DNA from 3 places in the Vibrio sp. V31_P5A7T61 genome. Region 1 is predicted to be linked to each of the others. Evidence: predicted binding sites of a transcription regulator. Region 1 holds the regulator's gene; each other region holds the start of a gene.
The links. The regulator PurR, encoded in region 1, represses purine synthesis genes. The targets are predictions, from matches to a motif close to TNANGNAAACGTTTNCNTNA.
Positions count from the first base shown of each region.

Region 1 (8,087 bases):
CAACTGACGAGTTCATCAATCGGTTGTTCAGTCGCATTGTGAGTCATATCACTCATTGTTCTTCCTGTGGTTGTTTCCTAGCCCAAACATGGATGTAGCGTCCTAAAGATAGATAAGGCTCTTGGCGGCAAAATTGTTGCTCCAATGCCAAAAGGTCTGCAAACTCAAACTCGCCCATATTGGTCATATTGCCGATATAATCGCTAAAGCAACGAATGCCTGACTTACCCATAATTTGACATCCAGCATGTTCAATCCACTGATACACATCAGCAGGGAGCAGCCCTTTTTGTGGCTGTAATTTAAATCGTTTACGATGTGGCATGCCATTTAAAATATGCGGAATATTGCCACATACCGCATTTTTATAAACTAAGCCATGTTGGTTGTAAAACATCACCGAAACCATACCGCCCGGACGCACCAGTGCTAACAGCTGCTGTAAAGCCTCTTGTGGTTCCGTCAACCACTCCATCACCGCATGAAATAAGATGATGTCAACGGGCTCCGTCAAATGTTGCTGCACAGATTGTACGGGAGAATGCACAAAGCGAAATCTCTCCAGTAATCCATGGTCGGTCACCTCTTGTTTGGCTAAATCGAGCATCTCTTGCGAGAGGTCACACAAGGTGATTTGATGGCCAAGCATGGCGAGTTTTTGCGACATTTGCGCCAAGCCCCCTCCCGCATCCAAAATATGCAGGGGCGTTGTCTGACCGTTAAAATGGGTCAAAATTTGCATGAGATCATCCCAAACAATGACTTGACGAATCTCGCCTTTGTCAGAGCCGTAAATATTTTTTGCAAATTTGTGGGCAATATCGTCGAAATTGCGATCTTCAGTCACAGTGGCTTGAGTTATGATAATAAATCGTGCTGCTATTCTGTCATAGGAATGGCAGGAATAAAGGACCTTTCGCTGATTTTATTATCAAGTGCTGTTTTTTCGGACTATTTAATCTATGTTTGAGCTGAAAAAAATCGTTTCTTCTCTACTGATGCCATTACCAGCACTGCTGATGATTGGTTTTATCGGCTTGATGCTGATTATGTTTACCGCAAAGCGAAAGACTGGCTGCTTAGTGGTTCTATTTTGTTTGTCTAGTTTATTGGTTATTTCTTTTCAACCAGTATCCAGTCGCTTATTAATGCCTTTAGAGCGTCAGTACAGCGCTTTTTTACCCATTGAGGGTACTATCGATTATGTTATGGTTTTAGGTAATGGCCATGTCGTCGATGATAGCATCCCACCAACCTCTGAGCTTACCCGAGCCGCGTTAATGCGTCTTAGCGAAGGAATTCGAGTAATGCGGATGTACCCTGGCGCAAAACTGATCCTATCGGGTTATGCAGGCGGGAGTGAAATGAGTCATGCACGCATGCTGGCTAAAGTGGCGCTTGCGCTTGGTGTCGCAAAATCAGACATTATTTTGCTTGAGACGGCGCAAGATACGTGGGAAGAAGCAAGACAAGCGGCCGCTTTTGTTCAGCAGCGCACTCTGGTTCTGGTCACCTCGGCCAGCCACATGCCCCGTGCAATGAATGAATTTCAATCTGCAGGGCTAACGCCTATCCCTGCGCCGACAAATTATCTTGCCCAAACGAATATCAGCCAAGCTTGGGATAAATATATCCCGAGAGCGCTCTATTTAGAACAAACTGAGCGGTATTGGTATGAAACCATGGGGCTAATATGGCAAGCCATGCGCGATTGGGTGAGCCATGAACCCAAATTGAATGAATCATCGCCTGCCGTAGAGGGTGATTGATATTCTTGTTATAAGCGGCATCGTCGAAAAAGTGGTTTGGTGCACAACTTGATAAACATTGTGCACATTTAACATCAATTGGAAGGATTATGGGCCGAATTTGATTGCGAGTTACTGCGTTGCAGTCTAGAATCTTGCTGGTTATTAACAAGATTAAATGTAACCAATAGGCCGCTATTTAACAGCGGTTTTTGTGTTTTTATTACTTTTAGGCTGACGTTAGCCTATACCCGAAGAATGAGACGTTGTAAAAAGGCAGCATCGACAGTGCTTAAAACAAACCTCTCTCCTATCACGATCTCCTAACAGGGCGATTGCACTTTCGGGACATAACTACTGCTCTAGTTACCTAACGCCGAGCAGTCACCGACAGGATAATTTTATGGCTACGATTAAAGACGTTGCACGCCTAGCAGGCGTATCGACAACAACCGTATCTCATGTCATCAATAAAACACGTTTTGTGGCAGAAACCACTCAAGAAAAAGTCTTGGACGCGGTTAAACAGCTGAATTATGCACCAAGCGCCGTCGCACGCAGCTTAAAATGTAACACCACGCGTACGATCGGTATGTTGGTGACTCAATCCACCAATCTATTCTTTTCTGAAGTGATCGATGGTGTTGAAAGCTATTGCTATCGCCAAGGCTATACACTGATCCTCTGCAATACTGGTGGTATCTACGAGAAACAACGTGACTATATTCGTATGCTTGCTGAAAAGCGGGTCGACGGTATGTTGGTCATGTGCTCCGATTTAACGGAAGAGTTACTTGAGATGTTAGAGAGTCATCCCTCGATACCTAAAGTTATTATGGATTGGGGCCCGCAAACATCACAAGCCGATAAGATCATTGATAACTCTGAAGAAGGGGGTTATCTAGCAACGAAATATTTGATCGAAAATGGGCACACTGAAATTGCTTGTCTAAGTGGTCACTTTGTTAAAGCCGCCTGTCAAGAACGTATCGCAGGCTTTCGGCGTGCCATGGCAGAAGCCAACCTAACGGTAAAAGAAGATTGGATTTTAGAAGGCAATTTCGAATGCGATACTGCCGTTCTAGCCGCGGATAAAATCATTGCTATGGATACACGCCCGAGCGCGGTATTCTGCTTTAATGATACCATGGCATTAGGTCTGATCAGCCGTTTACAGCAACGTGGCATACGCGTGCCAGACGATATGTCAGTCATTGGTTATGATAATATTGAGTTAGCCGAATATTTCTCTCCGCCACTGACCACGGTCCATCAACCTAAACGCCGTGTTGGGAAAAATGCGTTTGAAATATTGTTGGAGCGCATCAAAGATAAAGAACACGAAAGACGTATTTTTGAAATGCACCCTGAAATCGTGGAACGTGACTCAGTCAAAAAACTCACCGCTAAATAGATAACCACTTCATTGACCCATTATTGAGCAAAAAAGACTTCAAACCCAATCGTAGCCTTAGCGCCACGATTGGGGGGCAATCTTTGCCTAATTCAAATCAAAATGAAACAAACATCATATAAACAATCACTGAGTGTGATATTTATTCAATGATTTGTTTATTTTATACATCCAAGTTATACTATTTTGTCAATAATGAAACGTGTCACGCACAGGGCAAACCATTTGAAAAGATGGGACGCAAAGCCTCCGGCCTAAACCATAGTGGTAGGTAGCGGGGTTGCCGATGACAAAATAGCTAAAACAAGCAGTCAACTCCCCCTATTATTATGCTTTTTGACGTTTTGCTATTTTCTCGGACCTGATTTTGCTGGCGAATTGCTTAATACACCGAGAATGACAGCATGGATAAACCGGTATTAAAAGATTCAATGCGGCTATTCGAACTGCTTGGCCAGGTCAAGTCGCGCTCAATGTTTGGTGGCTTCGGCATTTTTGTCGATGACACTATGTTCGCTTTAGTCGTCAACAATCAACTCCATCTTCGAGCTGACGATGAATCTGCTAAAGTTTTTACCGAAAGAGGCTATCTGCCCTACGTTTATAAAAAACGGGGCTTTCCTGTGGTAACTAAGTACTTTGCTTTACCTGATACCTGTTGGCTTGATCCAACGACCATTTTGCAGGAAGCAACCGTCGCCTTACGCCAAGCCAAATCGGAGCGAGAGCAGCAAGAGCAGACTAAACCCACTCGTCTTAAAGATCTGCCTAACCTACGTTTAGCAACCGAAAGAATGCTCAAAAAAGCAGGCATTCATTCCGTTGATCAGTTGCAACAAACGGGTGCTGTCGCCGCTTATCAGGCGATCAGACAAAGTCACTCATCTGATGTCAGTTTAGAGTTATTGTGGGCGTTAGAAGGGGCAATCGAAGGTAAACATTGGTCGGTGATCCCTCCAAGTCGTCGTGAAGAATTGAAAAAAAACCTGTTTTAATTTTGATATCTAGCCCGCTCACTGAGAGTCAGTAGCGGGTATATCTACCAATCATAACGCCTCCTAATAAGCATCATGATTCCTTGACCTTAATCATTTCGATATCGTTTGCACAATTGAAGCTGACAGCTCGCCAACCATTTCCTCTAATCTCTATCAATATAAATCAACAACATGATTGGCTTAAGACAAGCATAGCTGCCCAACAATCGTGCCATTCAATCAGTTGACACTGAGATTAAGTCACTGAATGAGATAAAGTCGTTGCTGTACTTTGCCGCTGGATAAATTGAATCGACAGTTGGTTAAACAACTCCGGTTGCTCGACATTACAAACATGACCACAATTTGGGAGTTCCAACAGTTCACTCTGTCGATGCGCGGCGACCATTTCGCGTACTGGGCGAATAAACATATAGTCGCGCTCCCCCATTAAATACAAGGTGGGAATAGGCAACTCTCGATCTTTGAAATAACGCATCAATGGATTGACTTCCGCAGTCAATGTAAACCAGCGTTTAAACTCTTGCTGACACAATTTTTTAGCTTCTCGAACGAACAGATGACGAGACTCTTTCTGACTGCGTTGTGGCATGACAATATAAGCAAACAGTCGATATAACCACATATAGGGAATGAGATGTTTACTGAGGTGGCCTAACTTCACCAAAAGCTGAGAGCGGATATTCAAACGAGTGACAGCGCCACCTAATACCATAGAGCGAACTCGCTGGGCGGACAATTCGGCAATATTACGCACGATAATGGTCCCCAGTGACATCCCGACAAAATGAGCTGAAGCTATTTTTAAGTGATCCAGCACCTTAAGTACATCAATGGTCACTGTCTTAAAGGTGTATCGATTAGCAATCAGATCTTTGATAAGACGATGAGATTTTCCATGGCCGCGTAAATCAATCAATAGCAGATTAAAATGCTGCTTATACGCTTTGATCTGCTTAAACCAAATAGACGAGCTTCCACCCGCACCATGCACAAACACCACCCATTCTCGGCTGGTTGGATGTGGATAAACTTTATGAAACAGTAAAGATTGAGACATGGATACCACAGAAAATCAAAATCATTGATACTGAGAGATTAGCATATTTTAGTGTCAAAAATCGTTTTTGAGTTGTAAAAATCTATTGTTGTTAAACGGGCGATTGGTAAACCGACGGGGAAGCTCCCCATCGGTATAAAGGAAAGTGATTAGAAAAGAAAAGACGATGGTAGCCGATCAACAAGCATTGACGCTTCCCGTCTTCATAGACATTTAGTCAAAAATGGCTAAGCGGTACATTTTAAGGTATTCAAGAGCAGACTCACGCCAGCCAAAATCTCTGCTCATCGCTCGTATTTGAACATTAAGCATCTCTTCAGGTTGCTGTAGATAAAACAGCAACGCCCTCTGCATCGTGATCAATAATGCCGCTGGTGACGGCTCTTGAAAACCAAACCCCGTCGCTTGCTGAGGGTATTTATCATAATCTTGTACGGTATCTTTTAAACCTCCAACCTCGCGTACGATAGGTAAAGTACCATAAGCCATACTGTAGATTTGGTTTAGTCCACAAGCTTCAAATTCTGAGGGCATGAGAAAAAAATCCGAGCCCGCTTCAACTAAATGAGCCAAACGATTGCTGTAAGTCTCAACAAACCCTAACTTATCAGGATAATGCGCAGCAATTTTATGTAATGCCGCCGCAATCTCCGGTTCACCGGTGCCGACGATCACCACTTGTACCTGATTACGCAAAAACGACTCAAGAATAGGCAATAAATAATGAAATCCTTTTTGATGAGTCAAACGGCATACCATGCCAAACATCGGTGTCGTCACTTGTGGTAAATTTAACTCTTGCTGCAAGGCAAGTTTACTGGCTGATTTTCCTAGAGTGAGCGATTGTCGTTCCGCATGGTAAGTCTGAGGAATATAACGATCCGTCAAGGGGCTCCATTCAGAATAATCGCATCCATTGACAATCCCATGCAGATCTCGCGCACGGCGCACAAAATCATCCACCAATCCGTGAGAACCTAACGGCGTCAACAGTTCAGAAGCATAATTAGGACTCACCGCATTGATTTTATCGGCAAAAGCAATACCAGCTCGTAGCATGCTAACATGATCATGTCCGTACTGTAGAAACTCCATCCCAGAGAGATTTAACTCGGGGATAACTTCCAATTGGTAGTAGGAAAAAATACCTTTGAAAATGGCATTATGAATAGTCAGCACCGACTTAACGCCGAAAAAATGTGGGTCTTCACGGTAGCGAGTTTTTAATAAAAAAGGCACTAAACCTGTATGCCAATCATTGGCATGGATGATGGTTGGCTTAATATTCAGCTTGGGCAAAATATCCAGACACGCCGCCGAGAAAAAACCAAAACGCTCACCGTTGTCCGTGTAAGCTTGATTGTGCTCCGCATACATTTCTGGTCGATCAAAGTAAACATCACAATCAATCAGGTAAACCACAACACCGTCGAGCTCACCCTGCCTTACTTGATAGCGAGTATGAGGCCAGTGGGTTAACTCGGTTTCGAGTATGATGGGTAAATCCATTTTATTTGGAATTGAACGATAAGCAGGTAGCACAATGGCTACCTGGTGACCTAACTCCTGTAATGCTTTTGGTAAAGCTTTGGCAACGTCGGCTAAGCCTCCGCTCTTCACTAAGCCTTCTGCTTCGGATACAACAAACCAAATATTCATTTTTTCAAGATTAGAATCCAACTTTCATTCCTTTTTCGATGACTACAATGCCTTCATCAGAGACATGGAAGCGCTGCCTATCTAATTGTAAATCTTCCCCAATCACCGTTCCTGGAGCAATTTCGACGTCCTTATCGATAATCGTGCGTTTAATCGTACAACCAGCGCCAATTTTGACATCACCAAGAATAATCGATTCACTGATCCATGAACCTGCACCGATATTGGTTCGAAAACCTAACACCGATTTATAAATTTTTGCACCTTGGATATAACTTCCCGCTGAAATTAAACTATCGGTAATACAAACCTTTTTCTCTCCTTCATTAGCAAAGGTCGCTGGTGGCAACGGTGGATAATGAGTATGTAAAGGCCAACTGCGGTTATAAAGAGAAAATGGCGCATCTTTTTGCAATAAGTCCATATGCGCAGACCAATAAGATTCAATCGTGCCGACATCACGCCAGTAGGCTTCGCCCTTCTCACCTTTGATTTTATTGGTTGAGAAATCATAAACGAAGACTTCACCCTGCGGAAACATTTTAGGGATAATATCTTTACCAAAATCATGGCTAGACTCTGGGTTTACCGCATCTTCACGTAATTCACGGCATAACGTATCGGTATCAAAAATGTAATTACCCATTGATACTAATGCCCACTCAGGCTCACCCGGTATCGATTTAGGGTGCTGAGGTTTTTCTTCAAAACCAATCATCTTCCCCGTGACATCTACCTCTATCACCCCAAATTGTGACGCTTGGACAAGAGGCATACGAATGGCAGAGACGGTCAGTTTGGCTTCCATTCGACGATGGAAATCAAGCATCTGACGAATATCCATTTTATAGATATGATCAGAACCAAAGATACAGACATCATCGGCTTCAGAAATTTCAATGAAACGTAAGTTCTGATAAATAGCATCGGCCGTTCCTTCGTACCAACGTTTACCATCACGCATCTGGGCAGGTATGGAATCAATAAAGCTGCCACGCAGGCTAGAGACGTTCCAGCCTTTTTTCATATGCAGATAAAGGGATTGCGATTTGAACTGTGTTAATACATACACTCGCATTAAATCTGCATTAATAAAATTGTTTAGGGCGAAATCTATCAAGCGATAACTACCACCAAATGGCACGGCAGGTTTAGTACGCGATTCAGTTAAAGGCTTCAATCTTGAGCCTTCACCACCAGCCAGAATC
Region 1 covers NZ_WXWI01000025.1:101,220-109,306, reverse strand. Annotated here, with positions in the region: gene mukF (chromosome partition protein MukF) at 1-56, opposite strand, end outside; gene cmoM (tRNA uridine 5-oxyacetic acid(34) methyltransferase CmoM) at 53-847, opposite strand; gene elyC (envelope biogenesis factor ElyC) at 963-1,769, shown strand; gene purR (HTH-type transcriptional repressor PurR) at 2,152-3,162, shown strand; cyclic di-GMP riboswitch class I at 3,368-3,450, shown strand; gene CAG58_RS05395 (TfoX/Sxy family DNA transformation protein) at 3,567-4,157, shown strand; gene CAG58_RS05390 (alpha/beta fold hydrolase) at 4,396-5,220, opposite strand; gene glgA (glycogen synthase GlgA) at 5,434-6,879, opposite strand; gene glgC (glucose-1-phosphate adenylyltransferase) at 6,890-8,087, opposite strand, start outside.

Region 2 (8,087 bases), on a different contig from region 1:
CAATTAGGTACTCAATATGATGAGGACTTTTCGCGCTGGTTAGATACGTTAGAGCTTGAAGAACCAGAAACGGTGGATCCTACACCTGAGCAGCCACAAGAGGCACAACCGATAGAGTTAGAGGCTAATCAAGCGATAATATTGTACGGTAATTATCTTTCTGAGCAACTCTATTATATTGATGTTCCTGAGCGCACGTTAAGCTTTCAGGTTACGATTGATGGGCAAGGTGATGCGGACTTATACATGAGTTATGAAAAAGTCGCTCATTATTATGATTATCAATTCAGTAATGTTGCCCTTGGTAGTAATGAGATATTAAGTTTTAAGCCTCAAGCGGATGGTTATGTACAAGCTGGTCGTTATTATATTAGTGTCACTGGGAGAGCGGCGTTTTCTGATGTCAAGCTATTGGCACAGATCCAATATGACCAAACTAGCACCCCAAGCCATGAAGTTGACGATTTGAACCCGATACGCCTTGAGGCTGAGGTCAAACAGAACTTAATGGTGAATCAGCGTCGTTATGCAGCGATTTACGTCCCTGAAGGTGTTCAACGTGTCCAAATATGGATGACGCCAACACAATCCACCACGAATAATGTTGATCTCTTTGCAAGCCCAGTCACATGGCCAAGTAGAGATGACTATCAATGGAACTCTGTGCGATCAGACAGTCATGAATATCTATCGATGCCAATAGAAAAAGCCGGTTATATCTACTTCACTTTGGATGCGCAAGCACGAGGTGAGAATGTTGACTTAGTGGTTTATTTCGATTAATCACGATAAAAATCATTGAACTCAGTTTAGTTTGCTCAAAAACTAATGAGTTCATAGACAAAACATCAACAAAAGAACGCAGAGCCATCTAGACTCTGCGTTCTTTATTGTGATCGAGATAATTAAGCCGCTTGGATATTTGTCGTAATGTACGGCTGCCAAGCCTGTTGATATAAGTTGAGAGATTGATGGCGAATTTGATGGATTTTGGCTACTTCCCAATCGGTGAGTGGTCTTTGCTCTTGGCTGGCGTTACGTTCTATATGCTGTATTTGTTCGTATAAAGCATGCTCTGGGCCACTTTTGACTTCCGCGATGGCTTTTAAGTGCAATTGAACTTCGGCAATAATTTTACTTTTTGGTAATTCGACTAAGAGATTTAAATCACGGTAGCCAGAGGCTGCTGGTGTTTTAAAGCGATTTTTTACTTTCACGATCCTCGCTTCGCGTCCTAACACCTCATAAGCTTCGACTAAACTTGGTACATCGTCAGCAATGATGGTCGCGCGTGCTAAATCAGTAATTCGTTCTGGTTGGCCATTGAGTTCTAATGCGATTTTTTCGAGCGCTCTTGAACGAGATTTAGTTCCAGAAAATAGGGCTTGAGCCGATGTGAGCATTGCGGTACCAGTACATAAGGCTTCTAGCTCTGGTTGAGCGTCACTCGCTTTTTGATAAAGTTCATCAAAGTTACTGTATGGTTGAATGACCGAGTGATACGTGGTTTGGATACCGTATAAACCACTTAAACTATGCTTAAAGCGTTGGGCATTGATTTCATTTTGATATTCTCCTTGAGGCGTTTGAGACGATACATTGACCGGAATGGTTGCGGCGAAGGCAGGGGCTCGGCTTAACATGAATAGCATGAGGGCCGTCGTTCTTAGCAATAGACTCATTCATTCTCCTTAGCTTGCGTTGTTTAGGTCAAAAGAAGGACTTAAAAGAACGCTAATCCAACAACAAACAGAAGCCACTAAGGTTTAAGTTGGGGTGACTGAAACGAATTCAACCTAAAGTATCTTCTCTATTTCAATAATATGGCTTTGGTCACAGTGTTGAGACTCTTGATTGGGTCCACAGTTCCGCATTCGAATGTAAAGAAATGTATATCCTTCACATTTGATGTTGAGCCTTATTGATGACAACAGCATAATGCAGCCTTTTGCGTACTTTAGCGTATCAGTAAGCTAGTCGTCTTTGAATAATACAATGGTTGAGAAAAATGAGAGATCCAGAATTTTGGCATAACAAATGGGCGGCGAATCAGCTTGGTTTCCATCTTGATGACGTTAATCCATTACTCATGGAATATTGGTCAGCGACGTTACCCCAACGTAGCGATAACGTTTTTGTTCCTTTGTGTGGAAAAAGTGAAGACTTAGTCTGGCTAGCCGCTAGACATGATGAGGTTCAAGGTGTTGAGCTTAGCCCAATAGCAGTAAGAGCCTTTTTTGCTGAACATTTTTATACGCCATTAGTGACTCAACTGTCTGCACAGCATGAGAGTTACCAATTTGATGAACTGACTCTTTATACTGGGGATATTTTTACCGCGCCATTGACTCCGGTTGATATTATTTATGATCGCGCGGCCTTAATCGCTCTCCCAGAAGAGATGCGAGTACACTATGCTGAGCGCTTAAAAAGCTTACTGAAGCCGGGAGGTAGAATATTGCTGATCAGTTTGGATTATCCTCAAGAAGAGCGCAGTGGCCCACCATTTAGTGTTAATGAACAAGAAATTCGTCAGTTATTTAATGGTTTTGATATCCAACGTTTAGCTCGTGATGAAGTGGATGCACAGCATCCGGAAAGCGTCAAAAAAGGAGTCAGTTATTTTGCTGAAGAGGTCTGGTTAATAAAAACATAAAGAGCCAAGGCTTTTCGGCATAATGATATAAACTGTAATCAAGGATTTGTTAATTAGGCTCTATTTTGAGCCTCAGCCTCAGCCTCAGCCTCAGCCTCAGCCTCAGCCTTAGCCGTAGATAATAAGGATCGTTTTATGTTTTTTAATCAGCAGTCCAAACAATTAAAACAAGTTACTCAAGAGCGTGACCAGTTAATCGCTGCGGGCGATATTCTTGCGGCAATCGGTAATCATACCGCTTACATCGAGTTTACCCCCCGAGGTGAAGTGTTATCTGCGAATAAGCTTTTCTTACAAGTCACAGGGTATGGTTTAGAAGAGATTAAAGGGCATCATCATCGAATGTTCTGCGCTAAAAAACTGAGTGATTCACCTGCTTACTCAACTTTTTGGCAGCAGCTTGCTCAAGGGCAATCTCAATCGGGAACGTTCAGTCGTTTAACCAAAAGCGGGCAAGAAATTTGGATCGAAGCGACCTATATACCGATTAAAAATCAGCAAGGTAAAGTCTATAAGGTGATTAAAATTGCCAGTGATGTGACTAAAGCGAAACAAAAATTAGATTCGCAGGCGGCCGTTTTTAATGCTGTGGATAAATCGATGGCGGTGATCTCTTTCACACCGGATGGGACAATTATTGAAGCCAATAAAAATTTCTTAACGGCACTTGGTTATCAATTGAATGAGATTGTCGGTAAACATCATCGTATTTTTTGCGATGAATCATTTCATCAAGAACACCCTAAATTCTGGAGCGAATTAGCGAAAGGCAAGTTTCAATCAGGATTATTTAAACGTTTGACTAAGTATGGTGAGGAAATTTGGATAGAAGCGACCTACAATCCGATTTTTGATGATCAAGGTAAGATCGTTCGAGTTACTAAATTTGCTAGTGATATAACTGATAGAATACAAAGGTCAAAACGGATAGAAGAGGCGACTCTGATTGCCGAGCAGCGTTCTCAAGAAACGGTTTCTCTAACTCATGATGGTTCAAAAATGGTGGCCGATGCGGCTGCTAGTGCACAAGATATTGAAGCTACGGTCAATAAAGCCAATGAGCTAATGGGGCAATTAGCTGGGCAATCTAAACAGATTGTGCAAATTGTGACCACCATTTCTAGTATCGCTGATCAAACCAACTTATTGGCGTTGAATGCGGCGATTGAAGCGGCGAGGGCTGGCGAGTATGGCCGTGGATTTGCGGTCGTTGCCGATGAAGTCCGCTCACTTGCAGCCAATACCTCTAAAGCGACCGATGAAATCAGTGCCATTGTAAAAAGAAATACCGAATTAACGACAACCTCAGAAGCGAGTTTAGACAGTGTGCGTTCCAAGGTGACAGAGTGTAATAACCAGTTAAGTATTACCAAAACATTGATTGAAGAAATACGTAAGGGTGCGGTGTACGTTGCGGAGACGATAGAAAAAATCAAATAGTGTTGCCGTTCTCATTACTGATCATAATGAGAACGCTGTTTTTGTTATCGACACGATTTATTGTTGAGTGACAGTAATACGATTAGTACTCAATACTAATCGCTTTAGCGCATTCTATGGCTCGATCTGTGGCTTCGGTCGTCGTTTTACCACGTGTTAAAGCGACACCTAAACGACGACGCCCATTAATCTCAGGTTTCGCAAATAGACGAACCTGAGCGGTTGGTACACTCAGCGCATCATCCAATCCTGAAAATTGGATGTTGTTTGAGATACCTTGACCAAGAATAGCGGCTGAAGCTGAAGGCCCATATTGAGTTATCGCTCCGACGGGTAAACCGATAAAAGCCCGCACGTGCAGTGCAAATTCCGATAAATCTTGCGAAATCATCGTCACCATACCAGTATCGTGTGGTCGAGGGGAGACCTCATTGAAAATGACTTGGTCGCCTTTGACGAACAATTCAACACCAAATAATCCATAGCCACCAAGCGCATTAACAATTTCCTCGGCAACATATTCAGCGGCTTTTAAGGCATTTTCGGACATTGCTTGTGGCTGCCAAGACTCACGATAATCACCCTCTTCTTGTCGGTGACCGATAGGGGCGCAAAAATGGACACCATCGATAGCGCGAATCGTTAATAAGGTGATTTCATAATCAAAATCAACAAAACCTTCGACGATTACTCGACCTGCACCTGAACGTCCGCCTTGTTGAGCATAGTGCCATGCTTGTTCAATATCTTCTGGGCTTTTTAAAACACTTTGACCTTTACCAGAAGAGCTCATGATCGGTTTACAGACACAAGGTAAGCCAATTTGCTCGACAGCGAGCACGAATTGCTCATAGCTATCCGCAAATTGATAATTGGAGGTTGGTAGCGATAGCTGCTCAGCCGCGAGACGGCGAATGCCTTCTCGATTCATCGTCAATTGAGTCGCTTTGGCGGTTGGGATAACCGTGAAACCTTGTGTTTCTAATTCGACCAGTTTATCCGTGGCGATGGCTTCCACTTCGGGCACGATATAGTGTGGTTGCTCTTGCTCGATGACTTGCTGTAGCGCTTGAGGATCAAGCATATCGAATACATGGTAGCGATGTGCGACTTGCATTGCAGGCGCATTCGCATAGCGATCACAAGCAATGACTTCTAAACCAAGACGTTGACATTCAATAGCGACTTCCTTACCGAGTTCGCCTGAACCAAGTAATAGCACCCGTGTTGCACTATTGAGAGTAGCCGTTCCCAACATAAAGAATCCTTATTCATACTCAATGCCCAGATGACATTGACTTTCGCTTGAGAGATAAAAACAGCGGCAATGATACTGGAACAGCATGAAAAAGAAAACGTTTGCGGCATAAGGTAACACTCGATTATCGATCGTTAAAACCTCAACGACATAGGCTTCATAACGGCGAAATGATCAGAGATAGTCCATACTGTTGGTATTGAAATAAGTGAAATGGATGGTTTTAGTCGGATACTTAACTTATCGTGGAGCAATATCACGTTACGTGTCGGTTTTAGCAACTAAAATCGGATATCTAAGAGCGATGTTAATGAAGAGACGACGATGATCCGTAAGGTTAATTTAGAAATAAAGACAGCTTTACTTTTTGCTCTAGGTTTAGTTGGCGTAGTACTCAGTAGTTTATTGCTGACTCGGTATTTTTTCTTATATAGCTTATATGAGTTAGAAAATATGGAGGTTAGACGAGCGAGCACTCAGGCCTCATCGGTAATTGAATCCATTATTAAGAGTCAAGAAGAGGCCTCTTATGATTGGGCTCATTGGGATGAAACTTATTTGTTTTTGATTGATAAGGATACGGTTTACGTCGAACGTAATTTAACACAGGAAAGCCTAGATATTTTAGGTGTTGATATTATGGTGTTTCTTAAGCCGATGGGAACGCTTTCGTTAGCCTATGGACGCTTTTCAGACTCAGAGGTTAGCCACATTACCGATCAAATGCTGAATTCGGACAGTGTGACAGAATATTTACATTTGATGGAAAGACGAAGAGATAGTGATAAACAAAGTTTTTCCGGTCTTATTCGTGTTGATCAGCAACTATGGGTTATAAGCCTCACATCAGTAAGAGATAATAGTGGTCAAAGTGACATGGTCGGTTGGATGCTTTGGGCTCAAGATTTGACCGCACGTTTTCCTGAACGTTATCAAGCGATTTTAATGGCTGACAATCAACTGATTACCGATTCTGAAGCACTAACATGGTGGACAGAGGTGAGTGTTTCGGAACCTTCATTGGTCATTGAGCGAACAGAACAGTTTTTAACGCACTATTCTCTACTTAAAAGCGCTGTAAATGAGCCGATTGGTGTCTTAAAAACCATAGAACCCAGAATGTATTTTCAACAAGCGAAAATAGTTTTCTTTCGTTTGATCGTAGTGATGACGGTGGTTACAAGTGCTATTGCTCTAGGAATGTACGGTATTTTTTGGATAACCGTCAGTAAACGATTCAGTTATTTTGAGAAGGGGATGCAAAGCTTATTAAGCTCGGTCGATGCTCCGATAAAGAACAAACACACTGATGAGTTTGATCGTATTACTCAATGGGTGAGTGCACTTGCCGAGTCTTCAACACAAACTCAAGAAAAACTGCAAGAAACACTACAAAAATTTGACGCATTATACCATGGACATACGGTTGGGATGATCCTATTAACTGATAAGATCATCGTGGATGTCAGCCCTACCTTGTTAATGTTGTTAGGGTTTCAACGTGAGCAACTGATTGGGCAACCGATAGGCAGTATCTGTGGATGCCACAACACTCAATGTGGCTCCGATCAATTTTATCGTTTACTCAGTCAAGGGCAGCATCACTTTGAAACAGCCATGAAGCGCAGTAATGGTACTGAGATCATCTGTTCGGTGGAAGCGGCGTTACTCAATGATCGTGATCAAACGTCTATTATGTTATCGGTGAAGGATATCAGTGAGCAAAAGCAGCAAGCGGCATTAATCCAAACCTTAACCCATTATGATCCCGTTTCAGGTTTATTAAATCGTCCTACGTTGGTGGACAATGCGAATCAATTATTACTTAATCACCCTCCGTTTAGTATTCTTTACTTATACGCAGCACGATTAAAAGAGATAGAGGCGGTATATGGTCATGATTATTATGATAGGGCTGTGCAGCATCTTGCGACGACTTTAAAACATACATTTCCTGATCTCTCGATAGGACGGGTGAGTGAGCATGCCTTTATGGTATTAAGTACGGATTCCCAAGATGAGTTAATACAAAAGGGCAATCGCATTTTAACGATTTATCGCCAGAAAATTGTGCTAGAAGATATTGAGTGCGATCTTGGCTTAAAAGCGACTTTAGTCTCTTCGTCTATTGGAATGAAGGATTTTGAGCGTTTATCTCGTGGTGCTGATTATGCGGCGACTCACCATCGCTCCAGTGTATTTGTCACTATGGTCAGTGCAGAAGATACTCAACGCGCAGAGACATTATTAGTGATACATCGAGATATTATCTCTGCGCTAAAAGAAGGCCAATTTATGGCCTATTATCAGCCGATTGTAAAAGCCTCATCGGGTGAATTAGTAGGTTTTGAAGCGCTTGCTCGTTGGCAGCATCCACAGCTTGGTTTGCTTTTCCCTGAAGTTTTTATTCCTGTGGCTGAGCAGAGAAAATTAATTGTTGAGCTCGGAGAGCAAATCCTTGATAAAGCTTGCCAATTTATTCAGAGTTTACCTCACCATGAAAGTCATCATTTGAGTATTCATGTCAATATTTCCAGTCCACATTTTCATCATAATAGCTTAGTTGATACATTAAAACGTCTGATTCATCATTACCAACTGCATCCTAGGCAACTGGTGCTTGAATTAACAGAAAGTATTTTATTGGGTGCAGAAGAAGATATCATTCAACGGATGCAAACCATTAAAGCTCTAGGAGTGCAACTTGCCCTCGATGATTTTGGTACCGGTTAT
Region 2 covers NZ_WXWI01000021.1:83,579-91,665, reverse strand. Annotated here, with positions in the region: gene CAG58_RS03970 (M9 family metallopeptidase) at 1-783, shown strand, start outside; gene CAG58_RS03965 (RelA/SpoT domain-containing protein) at 906-1,682, opposite strand; gene CAG58_RS03960 (thiopurine S-methyltransferase) at 2,009-2,656, shown strand; gene CAG58_RS03955 (methyl-accepting chemotaxis protein) at 2,792-4,096, shown strand; gene purT (formate-dependent phosphoribosylglycinamide formyltransferase) at 4,179-5,354, opposite strand; gene CAG58_RS03945 (EAL domain-containing protein) at 5,679-8,087, shown strand, end outside.
Region 2: purT (formate-dependent phosphoribosylglycinamide formyltransferase) is a predicted target of PurR. The motif match lies at 5,444-5,463, and genes of this name have one in related genera.

Region 3 (8,087 bases), on a different contig from region 1:
TTGTAAGCGGTGATGATCGCAAGGTTTGATTTGGTTAAATCAAGAATGTGTGATTTTTCGCTTTGACAAGAGGCCGCAATCGCATGAGCTAAGTTACCGCATGATAAACTGGCTTTGCCTTTTCCTGCGGCGAGTTGTTGAGCGGTTCTGGTTAAAAATGCGTGACGAAGTTCACGACTGCGCTGTGCAATTCGTTCGGTGACTTGCAAGAGGAGCGGCTGAGTCATGGTTATTCCTCCCGAGCTTGTAGGGCGAGGATCGCTTGATTGACCACTTCCTCAATGTCACCGTCAATACTGATGGTGAGAACATCGTGTTCTGTTTCGCTGGGGCGTTCTAAGGTAGCAAATTGGCTATCGAGCATGCTGGTTTTCATAAAGTGACCCTGCCGCGCTTGCATCCGTTCTATAATCAGTGCTTTATCACCGTCCAGAAACAGAAACGTCACCTGTTGATTGCCATCGCGAATTTGATCTCGATAGCTTTTTTTCAGAGCCGAACAGACGATGATGCCTTGCTCACTCTTATTTTCTAAGCTAAAAGCCGCGTCACGAATCCGTTCTAACCAAGGGGCGCGGTCGTGGTCATTGAGTGGTTGACCTTGGCGCATTTTTTCAATGTTGGCGCGAGGATGCAAATCATCACCATCGATAAATTTTGCTTGCAGACGTTCAGCAATGCGTGCCCCAATGGTACTTTTTCCACAGCCACTGACACCCATCACAATAATGCTTTTACCAGTCATATCGACTCCTTAGTCCGAGATCTGAGCGAGATCCCAATTTTTAACTTTGCCTAACGAATTGGCTTTATCTTAATCTTGTTATCGGTAACATGTTACCCGTAACTTATAGATTTGTGAACCGAAACACAAACATCCCATTCTTGATAAAGGTGAACGAAATGGACCAAATAGCACATAGCCCTACCTATCTGTTGTTGCTCGCCCTTGCGGCGATCGTTGCTCTACTGTTTTTGATCATGAAGTTAAAAGTCCATGCTTTTGCTTCATTAACGTTAGTCAGTTTCGGCACCGCACTGGCCGCTGGCATTCCAGCCAATCAAGTGGTGCCGAGCATGATGTCTGGATTCGGCGGCACGCTCGCTTCTGTTGCTTTACTGGTTGGTTTAGGAGCCATGATTGGTAAGATTTTAGAAGTGACGGGCGGGGCAAAAGTCTTAGCTGATACCCTAATCGGTCGGTTCGGAGAACAGCGTGCGCCTCTGGCCCTCGGTGTTGCTTCATTATTGTTTGGTTTTCCGATCTTTTTTGATGCAGGCTTAATCGTCATGATGCCGATTTTGTTTAGCGTCGCGAAACGCTTTGGCGGTTCAACACTCAAATACGCTTTGCCAGCGGCGGGTGCGTTTGCGGTGATGCATGCGTTTGTTCCTCCGCATCCCGGCCCAGTTGCCGCTGCTGAGTTATTGGGTGCTGATATTGGTCTGCTGTTAGTGGTGGGTTTGCTGGTCGCGATCCCGACTTGGTATCTTGGCTCGTATCTGTTTGGTCTTTATTGCGGTGAAAAATTTAACTTACCGCTCTCTAAAGCCTTTTTAAATGCCGAAGTAATGTTTAAAGACAAAGCGGATTTACCGAAATTTTCTACCGTACTGTTTATTTTGGTTCTACCTGTATTGTTGATCTTCTTGGATACCGGGTTAAATACGTTAGCGGTGGCTGGTGTGCTGGACGGTCAGCAGCCTTGGATTGAATTTTTACGCATGCTAGGAAAAACGCCGATTGCGTTACTTATCACGCTATTGGTGTGTTTATTCACCTTTGCTGGTAAATATGGCATGAGTAAGCTAGAAAAATTGTGTACCGATGCGTTAGCCCCGATCTGTGCCGTTATTTTAGTCACTGGTGCAGGCGGTATGTTTGGTGGCGTATTACGTTCTAGTGGTATTGGCCAAGCCCTAGCCGATGTATTAGCCCATACTGGCATGCCAGTGATTGTCGCTGCTTTTGTGATTTCGACGTGCTTACGGGTTGCGCAAGGTTCTGCCACGGTTGCCTTAACCACCACGGCGGCGCTGATGGCACCGATTGTTGCACAAACCACAGGTTTGTCAGAGTTAGACTTATGCTTTATCGTGATTGCTATTGCTGGTGGCGCGACGGTGCTGTCTCACTTTAATGATTCTGGTTTCTGGTTGGTCTCTCGCTTGCTGGAAATGGATGAAAAAACTACGCTCAAAACGTGGACGGTAATGGAAACGCTACTGGGTAGTATTGCGTTTATTATTGTCGCCACTCTCAGCTATCTTCTATAAGGTTTAGGTATGATGACTCTTGAACAGCGCTTGGCGCAGATAAAAATTGTTCCTGTGATTGCGATTAACCATGCTCAGCAAGCGCTGCCGCTGGCCAAAGTATTGATGGAAAATGGCCTGCCGTGCGCGGAAATCACTTTTCGTACAGAGGCGGCGCAAGAGGCTATTCGTCTGATGCGCGACGCGTATCCTGAGATGTTGATTGGCGCTGGGACGGTGCTAACCACGGCGCAAGTCGATCAAGCTCAGCAAGCGGGAACGGATTTCATTGTCAGCCCAGGACTCAATCCCACCACAGTGAAATATTGTCAGCAACGTGGCATCGCCATTGTGCCAGGGGTGAATAACCCCAGCTTAGTCGAGCAAGCAATGGAACTTGGTTTGCGCACGTTGAAGTTTTTCCCTGCCGAGCCTTCTGGCGGCATTGCCATGCTCAAAGCGCTCAGCGCCGTTTATCCGGTCAAATTTATGCCAACGGGGGGCATCAGTACGGCTAATGTACAGCACTATTTGGATTTACCATCGGTCGTGGCTTGTGGTGGCACTTGGATGGTGCCGACAGACCTGATGGATAAAGGTGATTGGTCAGCGATTGCCAAGTTGGTACGCGAGCTGTAACGTTTTATCGGTCCTTGGCACCATGCAGAGATAACTGTCTAAGCCAACCGTGATGGTTGGCTTTCTTGATCAATCGATGCCTTATTTTATCTTTTCTAGCGATACGTAAGCGTTAAAGCTTGAAATAAGGGGCTTTTTTGGCTTCGATTATCCGTTATGATGAGTAGTCGGTCGAAAACAGGTAATAAATGCTAACAATTCTTTAAATTGCTCACCGTGCAACAGTGTTACATTTTGTTTGCCCTCATCTGTGCGGGTGTCATCTCTTTTTAGTGGGATCAGTGGACATGCAAGAAAACTATAAAATTTTAGTGGTTGATGATGATGCGCGTTTGCGTGCATTGCTCGAGCGTTACTTATCTGAACAAGGTTTCCAAGTTCGTAGCGTTGCCAATAGTGAGCAAATGGATCGGCTGTTAACCCGTGAAACTTTCCATTTGATGGTGCTCGATCTGATGCTGCCGGGCGAAGATGGCTTATCGATTTGTCGCCGTTTAAGAAATGCCAATAATCTTATTCCGATTTTAATGCTGACGGCAAAAGGCGACGAGATTGATCGCATCGTAGGTTTAGAAGTGGGGGCGGATGATTATTTGCCGAAACCCTTTAACCCTCGTGAACTGCTGGCGCGGATTAAAGCCGTATTACGTCGCCAAGTAATTGAAGCGCCCGGTGCGCCGAGTGCTGAAGATACGATTGTCGAATTTGGTGAGTTTCGTTTAAATCTGGGCACGCGAGAAATGTTTCGTGGTGATGAAGCGATGCCACTGACTTCTGGTGAGTTTGCGGTATTAAAAGCTTTAGTGACCAATGCTCGTGAGCCTTTGTCACGTGACAAATTAATGAATATGGCTCGTGGTCGAGAATACTCAGCGATGGAGCGTTCTATCGATGTGCAAATTTCTCGTTTGCGCCGTATGTTAGAGGTTGACCCAAGCAAGCCGCGTTATATTCAAACGGTGTGGGGCTTAGGTTACGTCTTTGTGCCAGATGGTAAAGCCGCCAGTTAAGATTATTGTCTGCAGCCAGTGTTCAAGATGTCCACTGGCTGTTATCGTTTTATCCCTCCATTATTCTCACACCTTAGGTGCACTATGCGAATCCGTAGTTCATTTACCCAAACGATTCTGCTGTTTTTTACCCTCTTGGTTGCCAGTCAAGCGTATTCCTATTTTGCGCTGATTAATTATGCGCTGATCCCAAGCTTGCAGCAGTTCAATAAAATTCTCAGCCATGAAATCAGTTTGATGTTGGATGATAGCTTTACCGATGCTGAGCCTAATTTAGATCGATCGCTACGTTTGCGGGTGTTGGAAAAGCTTGGGGTTGAGATCTTTAGTGATGATGGTCCGGCGGCGGATGAGTTTCAACGTGCGATCAGTATCGATTTGATGAGCGATAAAATGAGCGAAGAACTGGGCTCTCCGACGGAAGTACGCATGGGCGTTGGAGCAGAAAGTTATATTTTATGGATGAAAATCGAACAGTTACCTGAGCAGATCTTACGTATTCCGCTGACTGAATTACGAGAAGATGATTTTGCTCCCCTGTTTCGTAACAGTATTTTTGTCGCCGTACTGATCTTGGTTGGAGGATGGTTGTTCATTCGCTTGCAAAATCGTCCTTTGATTGCGTTAGAAAGAGCCGCTTTGGCAGTAGGACGAGGGGAGATCCCGCCGCCAATTGTAGAGAGTGGGGCCAGTGAAATTCGCGCGGTAACTCGCGCATTTAATCAAATGTCGCAAGGCATTCAAGCACTGGAAGAAGATCGCGCTTTACTGATGGCGGGAATCAGCCATGATTTGCGAACGCCATTGACGAGAATCCGCTTAGCAACCGAAATGATGTCTCCTCAAGACAGTTATCTCGCTGAAGGGATCATTAGTGACACCGAGGAGTGTAACGAGATCATCAGCCAGTTTATGGACTACTTAAAACCGGTCGATAAACAAACCTTCCAAGCCGTCGATCTCAATGAGATTGGCGGAGATATTGCCAGTTCTGAAGGCGGTTATGAGCTGCACATTGAAACGGATTTTCAAGCTTCGATTGAACCGGTATTTGGTAATCCGATTGCCATTAAACGGGCGGTGAGTAACTTAGTGGTGAACGCGTTACGTTATGGCAATGGCTGGGTGAAAATCAGTACTGGGGTAACGGCGGATAAACGTATGGCTTGGGTCTGTGTCGAAGATAACGGCCCAGGGATTGATCCGAGCCAAGTGCAAAAGGTCTTTGAGCCCTTTATTCGAGGCGATACTGCGCGAGGTAGTGAAGGTACTGGCCTTGGGTTGGCGATTGTAAAACGTATCGTTGGTCAGCATCATGGCGCGGTTGTTTTAAATAATCGTAGCGAAGGTGGCCTTAAAATTCAGCTCAGTTTTCCAACCAAGTAAGCCTGGCAGTCTTCAGTCAGGGATCAAGCCGGTTAGCGTATCGCCAACCGGCTTAATTATTTGAACTCGCTTATGGTTGCTCAGTGACGGTGGTTTCTGACTCTGGGCGAGTCGAGTGCTCTGGCAATAAGAGATTGAGTAGAATCGCGGTAATGCCGCCAGCGGCTACGCCAGAAGAGAAAATACTTTTGATGATCTCTGGCATAAATTGCAGAATTTCAGGTTTTTGCGCAATGCCTAATCCCATCGAAAAAGACAGTGCCATGATTAAAATGGCTCGGCGATCGAGTTCAACTCGCGAAATGATTCGTACCCCAGCGGCGGCAATCGTACCAAACATGACAATCGTTGCGCCACCCAGTACAGGCTCTGGAATTAACTGCACAAAGCTTGCTACTCCGGGAAAGAGTCCAAGTAACATCAGCATCGCCGCGATGAAATAACCGACATAACGGCTGGCAACGCCAGTTAATAATATCACCCCATTATTTTGGCTAAAGGTCGAGTTAGGGAAACTATTCAGTAGCGCGGCGAGAGCGGAGTTAATCCCATCAGCCAGTACGCCCCCTTTGATACGTTTCATGTAGACTGGGCCTTTGACCGGTTCTCCTGAGACTTCCGAGGTCGCAGTGATATCGCCAATCGCTTCTAACGCCGTGATCAAAAAAATCAATACTAATGGAATGAATAAAGACCAATCAAAGCTTAGTCCATATTGCATTGGGATAGGCAGGGCGATGAGGCTACTTTGAGGACGCTGTGTGGTATCAACCATACCGAGTAAGTAAGCCATAATATAACCGACCAGCATAGCGATGACGATAGAAGCAACGCGAATATACGGATTGCGAGCTCGGTTAAGGATCACGATAAGCGCTAATACGGTGCCTGCTAAAGCGAGTTTATCAAGGCTACCAAAGCTACCATCACTCAGTGCGCTGTAGCCGCCTCCGATAGAGACTAAGCCAACTTGGACTAAGGTCAAACCGATTAACGTTACCACGATACCAGAAACTAAAGGGGTAATGATCCGCTGGGCAAACTGCAGCACACGTGATAGTAAAATTTCAGCAAAAGAAGCGACTAAAATGGTACCAAAAATCGCCGCCATCATAGTGGCGATATCCGCTCCACCGGCTTTCAGCGCGAGGCCCGCGCCAATGATTGGCCCCAGAAAGTTAAAGCTGGTGCCTTGAATCGAGAGCAGTCCCGAGCCAATCGGCCCGAAGGTTCGGATCTGAATAAAAGATGAAAGACCAGAGGCAAACAGCGACATACTAATAATGGTATTGGTTTGATCGGCCGGAACCCCTAACGCTTGGCAAATGATCAATGACGGTGTGATGACGGCAACGAACATCGCCAGTAAATGCTGGATCGCGGCGAATAAAGTTTGGGGTAAAGGCGGGCGCTCATTCAATTGATAGATCAATTCAGAGGGACGCGTATCGTGTTGGTGACTCATGATGGTATCCTAAAATGACAGTCGATGACGTGCGCTGAATGGGCCGTCACCGTTGAGTTTTTATCGCCTGTGATTGCTGTTAATCAGGCTCAACTCTGAGTTGACCAAGCCGGATTCTCTGCTTGCTATAGTCCAGTGCTAGTAGAGAAATCGTCATCTTGGTGATTTTGGGCGAGGATTATAGAGCCTTAATCAGAAAAAGCAAACGTTTGCTTTTTAATGTATCAATAAGAGGTAACAGACATCATTGTACGTTCAAGTAACACGAAAACGCGAATGTGGTGAATATTATGCTTTGGCGTAGACTTCGCGCTCACCGAGCCAGCGTTCAATAATCGCATCAGCATGAGTGGGGTAGTGATCATGAATGTGCCGCGCTATTCTTTGTACTTCTGGAATTAAGCGTTGATCACGAACCAGATCGGCAATTTTGAAATCAGCTAATCCGGTTTGTTTCGTGCCCAATAATTCACCCGGACCACGAATTTCAAGATCGCGCTGAGCAATCACAAAACCATCGTTGCTTTCCCTTAATACAGCCAAACGTTTTTGCGCGGTTTTCGATAAGGGTGAACGGTATAGCAGCACACAGTGACTGGCGACAGAGCCTCGACCGACTCGGCCACGCAATTGATGCAATTGTGCTAAACCTAATCGCTCTGGATTTTCAATGATCATCAAGCTAGCGTTCGGTACATCGACGCCGACTTCAATGACGGTGGTTGCTACGAGAAGATGCAATTGATTGTCTTTAAAGGCTTGCATCACCTGCTGTTTTTCCGCGGGTTTCATGCGCCCATGGACCAAGCCAATCTTAAGTTCAGTCAACTGGCGCTGCAGTTCTTCAGCGGTATCGGCCGCAGCTTGCGCCTCCAGCACTTCAGATTCATCAATTAAAGTACAGACCCAATAAGCTTGTTTATGCTCATGCAGGCAAGCATGACGAACCCGTTCGATGATATCACTGCGCTTGGTATCCGGGATCGCCACGGTTTGGATGGGCGTTCGTCCGGGAGGCAGTTCATCAATAATTGAAGTTTCTAAATCCGCATAGGCGGTCATGGCAAGAGTACGTGGGATCGGGGTCGCAGTCATAATTAACTGGTGTGGATAAGCACCTTGTTTTGCGCCTTTTTCACGTAGCTCTAAACGTTGATGTACGCCAAAGCGATGCTGTTCATCAATAATGACTAACGCAAGATGATCAAACTCAACCTGCTCTTGAAAAAGCGCATGGGTGCCAACGACCATTTTCGCGGTGCCACTGGCAATCTGCGTTAATTCAGTTTGCCGAGCTTTGCCTTTTAGTTTACCGGCAAGCCAAGCGACTT
Region 3 covers NZ_WXWI01000016.1:15,599-23,685, reverse strand. Annotated here, with positions in the region: gene edd (phosphogluconate dehydratase) at 1-227, opposite strand, end outside; gene CAG58_RS02220 (gluconokinase) at 230-745, opposite strand; gene CAG58_RS02215 (GntP family permease) at 904-2,277, shown strand; gene CAG58_RS02210 (bifunctional 4-hydroxy-2-oxoglutarate aldolase/2-dehydro-3-deoxy-phosphogluconate aldolase) at 2,290-2,895, shown strand; gene ompR (osmolarity response regulator transcription factor OmpR) at 3,183-3,905, shown strand; gene envZ (two-component system sensor histidine kinase EnvZ) at 3,990-5,291, shown strand; gene CAG58_RS02195 (uracil-xanthine permease family protein) at 5,362-6,756, opposite strand; gene recG (ATP-dependent DNA helicase RecG) at 7,045-8,087, opposite strand, start outside.
Region 3: CAG58_RS02195 (uracil-xanthine permease family protein) is a predicted target of PurR. The motif match lies at 6,954-6,973, and genes of this name have one in related genera.